DNA from 3 places in the Agromyces marinus genome. Region 2 is predicted to be linked to each of the others. Evidence: predicted binding sites of a transcription regulator. Region 2 holds the regulator's gene; each other region holds the start of a gene.
What was found. Region 2 encodes HrcA, which represses chaperone genes, less so after heat shock. Its sites were predicted from a motif close to TTNGCACTCGNNNNNNNCGAGTGCNAA; they were not measured.
Positions count from the first base shown of each region.

Region 1: a site for HrcA is predicted at 1,678-1,704, ahead of groES (co-chaperone GroES). Genes of this name have one in related genera too.
Region 3: a site for HrcA is predicted at 1,570-1,596, ahead of groL (chaperonin GroEL). Genes of this name have one in related genera too.

Region 1 is NZ_CP087879.1:2,491,889-2,495,127, forward strand. It holds gene rarD (EamA family transporter RarD) at 188-1,147, opposite strand; gene groES (co-chaperone GroES) at 1,306-1,602, opposite strand; gene DSM26151_RS11545 (class I SAM-dependent methyltransferase) at 1,732-2,961, shown strand; gene DSM26151_RS11550 (hypothetical protein) at 2,928-3,239, opposite strand, start outside.
Region 2 is NZ_CP087879.1:1,440,139-1,443,377, forward strand. It holds gene hemW (radical SAM family heme chaperone HemW) at 1-233, shown strand, start outside; gene DSM26151_RS06765 (DUF4870 domain-containing protein) at 230-673, opposite strand; gene DSM26151_RS06770 (DUF4870 domain-containing protein) at 779-1,213, opposite strand; gene hrcA (heat-inducible transcriptional repressor HrcA) at 1,392-2,411, shown strand; gene dnaJ (molecular chaperone DnaJ) at 2,470-3,239, shown strand, end outside.
Region 3 is NZ_CP087879.1:2,343,141-2,346,379, reverse strand. It holds gene msrB (peptide-methionine (R)-S-oxide reductase MsrB) at 1-14, opposite strand, end outside; gene DSM26151_RS10910 (DUF3263 domain-containing protein) at 208-477, shown strand; gene DSM26151_RS10905 (LytR C-terminal domain-containing protein) at 505-1,044, shown strand; gene DSM26151_RS10900 (cold-shock protein) at 1,253-1,456, shown strand; gene groL (chaperonin GroEL) at 1,643-3,239, shown strand, end outside.

The DNA.
Region 1 (3,239 bases), 1.1 Mb from region 2:
CGAACCGCACAAGATTGCGGCGATCACAACCCGGTAACGCACATGGAATCGTTATCGCGGCGTCATCCGGCGTCGCACTCACGCACGATTCCGCCGATCCAGCGCGGTTTCGCGCACGCGATCGCACAGCGGCCATCGCACCGGCAGGCCCCAGTTCGGGGGGAGCCCGGAGCGCGGAGCCGGCGCCTCAGACCGGTTCCAGCGTCGCCGCGCGACGCGCGGCACGCGCGCCCCGCACGAGGTCGAACGTGAGCACGGCAAGCGCGAGCCAGACGAGCGAGAACCCGATCCAGCGCTCCGGGGGCATCGGCTCGTGCAGCACGAACACGCCGACGAGGAACTGGATGAACGGGGCGAAGTACTGGATGAATCCCAGGTAGATGAGCGGAAGCCGTCGGGAGGCCGCAGCGAACAGCAGCAGGGGCACCGCCGTGACGGCACCGGCGCCGAGCAGGAGCACGGTGTGCCATCCGCCCTCGGTCCCGATGCTGAGGCCGCTGGTCGCGGCGACCACCGTCAGCAGCACACCCGCGACGGGCGCGAGCCACGCGGTCTCGAGCGTGAGGCCGGAGATCGCGTCGACCCGATGGCCGACGCGCTTCTTGATGAGCCCGTAGAACCCGAAGCTGAACGCGAGCACGAGTGCGATCCACGGCACCTGCCCGTAGCCGATCCCGAGGACCAGCACGGCGACGATCGAGATGCCGACCGCCGTCCACTGCACCGCGCTGAGCCGTTCGCGAAGGACGAGCACTCCGAGGAACACCGTCACGATCGGATTGATGAAGTACCCGAGCGCGGCTTCGACGACCTGGCCCGAGAGCGTGGCGTAGACGTAGGTGAGCCAGTTGGCGAAGATGAGCACCCCGGCCACGCCCATGATGAGCACGATGCGGCGGTCGCGCACCAGCGCGCGGAACGGCCGCCAGGTCCGCGTCAGCGCGATCAGGGCCGCGCAGAACACGAGCGAGAGCAGGATGCGCCACGCGACGATCTCGACGGGGCCCGTGGGCGCGAGCGCGATGAAGTAGACGGGGAGGAACCCCCACAGGGCGTACGCCGAGACCGCGAAGACGAGCCCGCTGCGGCTCACGCCGTCTCCCCGGGTCCCGGTCCCGGTCTCGGTCCCGGATGCGCTGGATGCCACTGCACAAGCCTAGACGCGCGCGGCCGCTCCCCGGCGCAGGGCGTGAGGGCGCTCATCGCGGGGCGCGGGCGGGCGCGCCGTCCGAGCCCGGAGCGGCGCGGAGACGCGGAACGGCCCGGATGCCATGGCATCCGGGCCGTTCGAGGCGTCGGCGTCGACTAGCGGACGACGACCGCGAGCACGTCGCGAGCCGACAGCACGAGGTAGTCCTCGCCGCCGAACTTCACCTCGGTGCCGCCGTACTTGGAGTAGATCACCTTGTCGCCGACGGCCACGTCGAGCGGGACGCGGTTGCCGTTGTCGTCGATGCGGCCCGGGCCGACCGCCACGACCTCGCCCTCCTGGGGCTTCTCCTTGGCGGTGTCGGGGATGACCAGACCGGAAGCGGTGGTCTGCTCTGCCTCGACCTGCTTGATGACGATGCGATCCTCGAGCGGCTTGATGGAAACCGACACGGTTGACCTCTTTCTTGACGAAGACTGGGGTTAGCAGCCTCTGAGTGAGAGTGCTAACCCGAGTCTAGGGCGGTTCTGGCACTCGTGCAACGTGAGTGCCAGCGGATGCCGCGGTGCTAGCGTGTCCGCGTGGAACGCGACGAGCTGGTGCGGCTGCTCTCTGCCGAGGGGCTCGCGCTGCTCGACTCCCTGCCCGAGTACTCGACGAAGTCCGACGTCGTGAAGACGGTCTCCGAACTGCGCGGTCGCGGCCACGACGCGGGCCTCGTCGCCGCCGTGCTCAGCCAGTCGCGCCTGCGGGCGAAGGCCCGCGCCAAGTTCGGCGAGTTCGCCGATCGCATGCTCTTCACCGCCCCCGGCCTCGAGCAGGCGACGCGGCTGCGCGTGGCGGCCCTGCACGCCGGCCGGTTCGCCAGGGCCGGCATCCGTCACGTCGCCGACCTGGGCTGCGGCATCGGCGGAGATGCGCTCGCCATGGCCGCGGTCGACCTCGAGGTCACCGCGGCCGAGGCCGACGAGGTGACCGCCGCCGTCGCGGCGTTCAACCTCACGCCGTTCCCCAGGGTGCGCGTCGTGCACTCGCCGGCCGAGGAGGTCGCGCTCGACGGCATCGACGCCGCCTGGCTCGACCCGGCCCGGCGGACGACCGCCGGCGGGACGACGACGAGGATCGCGGATGCCGCGGACTACTCCCCCTCGCTCGAGTTCGCCTTCGGCCTGACCGAGCGGATGCCGGTGGGCGTGAAGCTCGGCCCCGGAACGGATCGCGACGTGGTCCCGGCCGACGCGGAGGCCCAGTGGATCTCGGTCGACGGCGACGTCGTCGAGCTCGTCGTCTGGACCGGCGCGCTCGCACGCGCCGGCATCGGGCGCGCGGCGCTCGTCATCCGCGGCGATGCGGCGCACGAGCTCGTCGCGCCCGCGGACTCGGTCGACGCCCCCGTCGGTCCGCTCGGCGACTACCTGTACGAGCCCGACGGGGCCGTCATCCGGGCTCGCCTCATCGGCGACCTCGCCCGGTCGATGGGCGCATGGATGATCAGCGAGCGCATCGCGTACCTGACCGGCGACCGTGCCGTGCACACGCCGTTCGCGCGCGGCTTCCGCGTGCTCGAGCGGCTGCCGGCCGACGAGCGGGGGTTGCGGCGCGCGCTTCAGGACCGCGGGATCGGCACGGTCGAGATCAAGAAGCGCGGCGTCGACGTCGATCCCGCCGCGCTGCGCACCCGGCTGAAACTCCGGGGCGAGCGATCGGCGACCGTCGTGCTCACGCGCGAGGAGGGGCGGCACGTCGCCGTGCTGGTCGAGCGGATGCCACCGGAGGCTCAGGTGGGCAGCGCCTCGAACACGATCGCGTAGTAGCCGATCCAGATCACCGAGAACACCAGGCCGGTGATGCCCGTGCCGATCCCGACGAACGCCGCGGCCCGGCCGTGCTCCTCTCGGCGCAGGCCGAGGACGCCGAAGACGATCGCGGCCAGTGAGAGCGGGAGCATCCAGCCGACGAAGAGGGACGCCGCGGCGCCGATGGATCCGATCGCGGCCGCGACCCGGCTGTACACGCGTCGCTGCTCGTCGACGTCCTCGTACTCGACGACCTCGGTCGGGTCGGTGGCGGGTCGCCCGACCGTGAGCAG
Region 2 (3,239 bases):
AGCGCCTCGATCACGCGACGCGCGAGACCGAGCGGGTGCTCCTCTCGGCCCGGATCCGCGAGGGCATCGAGGTGTCGAGCCTGCACGCCGCCGGGAGGCACGCGGTCGCCGGGCTCATGGCCGACGGACTGGTGGATGCGCGAACCGCCCTCGCCGGGCGGCTGACGCTCACCCGCCGCGGGCGGTTGCTGGCCGACGCCGTCGTGCGACGCCTGCTCGAGGGCGCCTCCTAGCTCACGAACTTGATCGCGACCGGGTACACGTAGTACTCGCCGTTGTTGGCCTTGATCGCGGCGATGATGCCGAACACGATCGCGCAGACCCAGGCGGCGATCAGCAGGAAGATGCCGATGATCACGAACGTCAGGATCGAGCCGACGACGTAGGCGATCAGCAGCGTGATCTGGAAGTTCAGTGCGGTCGCGGTGTGCTCCCGGATGAACGGCCCCTTGTCCTTCAGGATCAGGTACCCGATCAGCGCGGGGAGGAACCCGAAGAGGATCCCGCCGATGTGGATGAGCGTGGCCCACAGCTTCTCGTCGGCCGGGCTGAGCGGCTGGCTCTGCTGGTAGGAGCCGCCGCCGGGCGGCGGAGGCGTCGGGCCGCCGGGCGGCGGGGGAGGCGGTCCGCCTGCGGGCGGCGTGGGCGGTGTGGGAGGCGGTGCGTCGGACATGCTGTGCTCCTCTGATCGGCGCCGTGCAGGGACGCTCTCATGCTGGCACACGACGACGCGCCGGTCGAGGACGACTCGACCGGCGCGTCGGCAGGAGACGGAGCGCTACTTGATGAGGCGGATGGCGAAGGGGTAGCGGTAGTGGTTGCCGTCCTTGGCCTGCATGAAGCCGAGCACCGAGAACACGATGACCGCGACCCAGAGCGCGAGCGGCAGGATCCAGCCGATGAAGCCCCAGATGCCGAACGTGACGGCCGTGAGGATCGCGTTGACGATGAAGATCGCGACGTAGGCGAACACGGCGGTGATCTGGAAGTTCAGCGCCTCCTTCGCCTCGGTGTTCGTGAAGGCGCCGCGGTCCTTGAACACGAGCCAGATGATCAGCGACGGCAGGAAGCCGAGGATGCCGCCGAGGTGGGCGAACGACGCCCACTGGACATCCTGTTCGTGGGGCAGGGGTGCGGCGGGGCCGGGCGCGCCCTGGGAGCCTGGGTCCTGCGGAGGAAGGTTCGAGTCGGTCACGACGGGCCTTTCGGTCATGGGATCGGGGATTCTGCGGGCGGCCGGGGGCGACCCTCCCGCGGGACGAAGCACACGCTATCGGCGCGGCGGGTCCGGCGGCAACGGGGCAGGCACCGGATGTCGAGATATGATTAGCAGTCACGTGGGCGGAGTGCCAGCCACGAGCCATCCGGATCGGTCGAGGGAAGCGAGGGACATGGTCTCCGAACGCAGCCTCGAAGTGCTCCGGGCGATCGTGCAGGACTACGTCGCGTCGCGCGAGCCGGTCGGCTCGAAATCGATCGTCGAGCGGCACCACTTCGGGGTGTCCGCCGCGACCATCCGCAACGACATGGCCCTCCTCGAAGAGGAGGAGCTCATCGCCGCGCCGCACACCTCCTCGGGCCGGATCCCGACCGACAAGGGCTACCGCGTGTTCGTCGACCGGTTGGCCGACGTCCGCCCGCTGACGCCGGCGCAGCGCCACGCGATCGAGACCTTCCTCGGCGAGTCCCACGACCTCGACGAGCTGCTCGGGCGCACCGTGCGGCTGGTGTCGCAGCTGACTCGGCAGCTCGCGGTCGTGCAGTACCCGAGCTTCGCGCGCGCGCGTGTGCGCCACGTCGAACTCGTCTCGCTCGCGCCCACGCGGGTGCTGTGCATCCTCATCTCGGACAGCGGGCAGGTCGAGCAGCGCCTCGCCGAACTCGACCAGGAGGTCGACGAGGGCACGCTCGCGCGCCTGCGCGATCGGCTCAACGAGATCTCGGCGGGCCTGACGATGGCGGATGCCGCGACCGCGCTGTCCGCAGAGACCGACCACGCCGACCGGGCCCACGCCGAGGTCCTGCGCACGCTCGCCGCGACGCTCGCCGACCAGGCCATGGTGACGCGGGCCGACCGCCTCGTCGTCGCGGGAGCCGCGAACCTGGTGCGCACCGAGCAGGACTTCGCCGGCAGCATCCTCGGCGTCATGGAGGCGATCGAGGAGCAGGTCGTCATCCTCCGGCTGTTCGGCGAGATGGCCGCCGACGAGGGGCTCGCGGTGCGCATCGGCCGCGAGAACGCCGCCTACGGGCTCGGCGAGACCTCGGTCGTCTCGAGCACCTTCGCCGTCCCCGGTCGCGACATGTCGCGGCTCGGCGTCGTCGGCCCCACCCGCATGGACTACTCCCAGAGCATGGCGGCCGTCCGCGCCGTCGCCCGATACCTCTCCCGCACACTCGGCGAGAACTGAACCGGAGGGTGCCGCCGTGCGGCATCCGCCCATCGCGATCGAAAGGAATCCGCCTCACGTGGCCGACCACTACGAGGTCCTCGGCGTCGCCCGCGACGCCGCCCCGGACGAGATCAAGAAGGCCTACCGACGTCTCGCGCGCGAGCTGCACCCGGACGTGAACCCGGGCGCCGAGGCGTCCGAGCGATTCAAGGAGGTCACGCACGCGTACGACGTGCTCTCGGACCCGAAGCAGCGGCAGCAGTACGACCTCGGCGGCCAGGGCGGGTTCGGCGGCGGAGCGGCCGGGTTCGGCGGGTTCGGCGACATCTTCGAGACGTTCTTCGGTGCGGGCCAGGGCAGTCGCGGACCGAGATCGCGCCGCGAGCGCGGCCAGGACGCGCTGATCCGCCTCGAGGTGGGCCTCGACGAGGTGATCTTCGGCACGCACCGCGACCTCGAGGTCGACACGGCGGTCGTGTGCGAGACCTGCAACGGATCGTGCTGCCAGCCCGGCACCTCGCCCGTGCGCTGCGACATCTGCGGCGGAAGCGGGCAGATCCAGCGGGCGGTGCGCTCGCTGCTCGGCAACGTCATGACCTCGAGCCCGTGCGGGTCGTGCCGCGGGTACGGCACGATCATCGCCACGCCGTGCGTGACCTGCCAGGGGCAGGGTCGCGTCCGCGCGCGTCGCACGGTCCCCGTCGACGTGCCCGCCGGTGTCGACACCGGCGTGCGACTGCAGATGCCCGGCTCCGGCGAGGCGGGCCCCGCGGGCGGACCGAACGGCGACCTCTACCTCGAGATCAAGGTGAAGACCCACGAGGTGTTCAGTCGGGACGGCGACGA
Region 3 (3,239 bases), 900 kb from region 2:
ACCTGGTATGCCATGGTTGCTCTCCTCGAGGGTCGGTGCGCCTTCCATCGTCGCAGTTGTTCGGCCTGACGGGTGCAACGTGACGGATGCCGCGGCTGTTCCCGGGCCGCGCCGCCGAGTGCGGCGGCCTCACGGGAAGCCCTCCCTAGGATGTGCTCGACGGCAAGCCCGGCAGGACTCGGCGGCGCATGGACAGGAGACGACGGCATGGACGGCGACGGCCTCGACGATGCGCAGCGCGCCGTCCTCGCCTTCGAGTCCCGCGCCTTCCCGGACCCGGCCCGCAAGGCCGACGCGATCCGGGCGGAGCTCGGTTGGTCTGCGGCCCGCTACTATCGGCTCCTCGGAACACTCGTCGACTCGCCCGCCGCGCTGCGGCACGACCCGATGCTCATCGGCCGGCTGCAGCGTCAGCGGGCGGCGCGCGTCGCGGCGCGCGAACGCCGCAGCATCCCGACCGCCCGGCCGCTTCCCTAGAGCGCGCCCCGACCGACTGGAACCCAGGTGCAGAACTTCCCCCGCGACCGGTTCGACTCGATCCCGCACGGCATGGACCGGGTCGGCGCGCACCGCGCGCCCGAGCGTCGAGGGCGCAGGTGGATGATGATCGGCTGGGCGGCACTGGCGACCGTCGTCATCGCGGGGGCGGGCATCGCCGCGGTCTCCGTGTACAACCAGCGCCTCCAGTTCGAGGACGTCGTGCCGTCGGCGAGCGCGACCCCCGGCCCGACCGCCGAGCCCACCCTCGCACCCGACGTGAGCGTGGCGGTCCTGAACGGCACGTCGACGAGCGGGCTCGCGTCGAGCGCGGGCGAGCAGCTCGCCGCCCAGGGCGTGACGGTCGGGGTGACCTCGAACGCCGACACCTCGGACATCGAGCAGACCGTCGTGTACTACGCGTCGGCCGACCTGGAGGGTGCGGCGCGGGGGATCGCCCAGTTGCTGCCCGAGTCCGAGGTGCGGCTCTCGGAGCAGTTCGGGCAGGAGGGCATGCAGCTCGTCGTCGTGCTGGGGGCGGACTACGCGGAGGCGGTCGCCGGCTGAGACCGGCGCCAATCGTTGCCATTCTGCGACCATTCGTCGCGTCGGATCCCTTGTGCTCGGGCCGCGCGGCATGCCTATCTAGAAACGGCGGCTCGAACAGCAGTGTGAGCACCCGGCGCCGGACCCCGACGTCGACGTCGGCACGACGAGCGCCCGGTACCGCCGAAGGCACGTGCTGACTCGAAACACGGCAACATGGGAGCAACGCATGGCGAACGGAACCGTCAAGTGGTTCAACGCTGAAAAGGGATACGGATTCATCACCGTCGACGATGGGGGCCAGGACGTGTTCGTCCACTACTCCGCGATCGACATGGCCGGCTACAAGGTCCTCGAGGAAGGCCAGCAGGTGACCTTCGAGGTCGGTTCTGGCTCGAAGGGCCCGCAGGCCGAGGCGGTTCGGCCCGCCTAGTCCGAGACGTCGGAAGCGCCGCCGGGTCCCTCCGGCGGCGCTTCCGCATGTCCGCTCGCCGGATTCACAGGTGCGCTCGCTTGCACTCGTCGCGGGAGAGTGCCAGAATCGAACTGGCACTCGCACGTTCTGAGTGCTAACCCCCTTGGAATCTTTCATGACGTCCGGAAGGGACGAGAGACACACATGGCAAAGATCATTGCTTTCGACGAGGAGGCCCGCCGCGGCCTCGAGCGCGGCCTGAACACGCTCGCCGACGCGGTCAAGGTGACCCTCGGCCCGCGCGGCCGCAACGTCGTGCTCGAGAAGAAGTGGGGCGCCCCCACGATCACGAACGACGGCGTGTCGATCGCCAAGGAGATCGAGCTCGACGACCCGTACGAGAAGATCGGCGCGGAGCTCGTCAAGGAGGTCGCGAAGAAGACCGACGACGTCGCGGGCGACGGCACCACCACCTCGGTCGTGCTCGCTCAGGCGCTCGTGCGCGAGGGCCTGCGCAACGTCGCGGCCGGCGCCGACCCCATCTCGCTCAAGCGCGGCATCGAGAAGGCCGTCGGGGCCGTCTCGGAGGAGCTCCTCGCCGCGGCGAAGGAGATCGAGACCAAGGACGAGATCGCCGCGACCGCGTCGATCTCGGCCGCTGACGCGCAGATCGGCGAGATCATCGCCGAGGCGATCGACAAGGTCGGCAAGGAGGGCGTCGTCACGGTCGAGGAGTCGAACACGTTCGGCACCGAGCTCGAGCTGACCGAGGGCATGCGCTTCGACAAGGGCTACCTGTCGGCGTACTTCGTCACGGACCCGGAGCGCCAGGAGGCGGTCTTCGAGGACCCGTACATCCTCATCGCCAACCAGAAGATCTCGAACATCAAGGACCTCCTGCCGATCGTCGACAAGGTGATCCAGTCGGGCAAGCAGCTCCTGATCATCGCCGAGGACGTCGACGGCGAGGCCCTGGCCACGCTCGTCGTGAACAAGATCCGCGGCATCTTCAAGTCGGTCGCCGTCAAGGCGCCGGGCTTCGGCGATCGCCGCAAGGCCCAGCTCCAGGACATCGCGATCCTCACCGGCGGCCAGGTCATCTCCGAAGAGGTCGGCCTCAAGCTCGAGAACGCCACGCTCGACCTGCTCGGCCAGGCGCGCAAGGTCGTCATCACCAAGGACGAGACCACGATCGTCGAGGGTGCGGGCGACGCCGACCTGATCGCGGGCCGCGTCGCCCAGATCCGCTCGGAGATCGAGAACACCGACTCGGACTACGACCGCGAGAAGCTCCAGGAGCGCCTCGCGAAGCTCGCCGGCGGCGTCGCCGTCATCAAGGCGGGCGCGGCCACCGAGGTCGAGCTCAAGGAGCGCAAGCACCGCATCGAGGACGCCGTCCGCAACGCGAAGGCCGCCGTCGAGGAGGGCATCGTCGCCGGTGGTGGCGTGGCCCTCATCCAGGCCGGCAAGGCGGCGTTCGCGAAGCTCGAGCTCACGGGCGACGAGGCGACCGGGGCGAACATCGTCAAGGTGGCCATCGAGGCTCCGCTCAAGCAGATCGCGCTCAACGCGGGCCTCGAGCCGGGCGTCGTCGCGAACAAGGTCTCCGAGCTGCCCGCGGGTCACGGCCTGAACGCCGCGACCGGCGAGTACGGCGACCTGCTCGCGCAGGGCATCATCGACCCGGCGAAGGTCACGCGCTCGGCGCTGCAGAACGCCGCGTCGATCGCCGGCCTGTTCCTCACGACCGAGGCCGTCGTCGCCGACAAGCCCGAGAAGGTCGCGGCTGCGCCCGCCGACC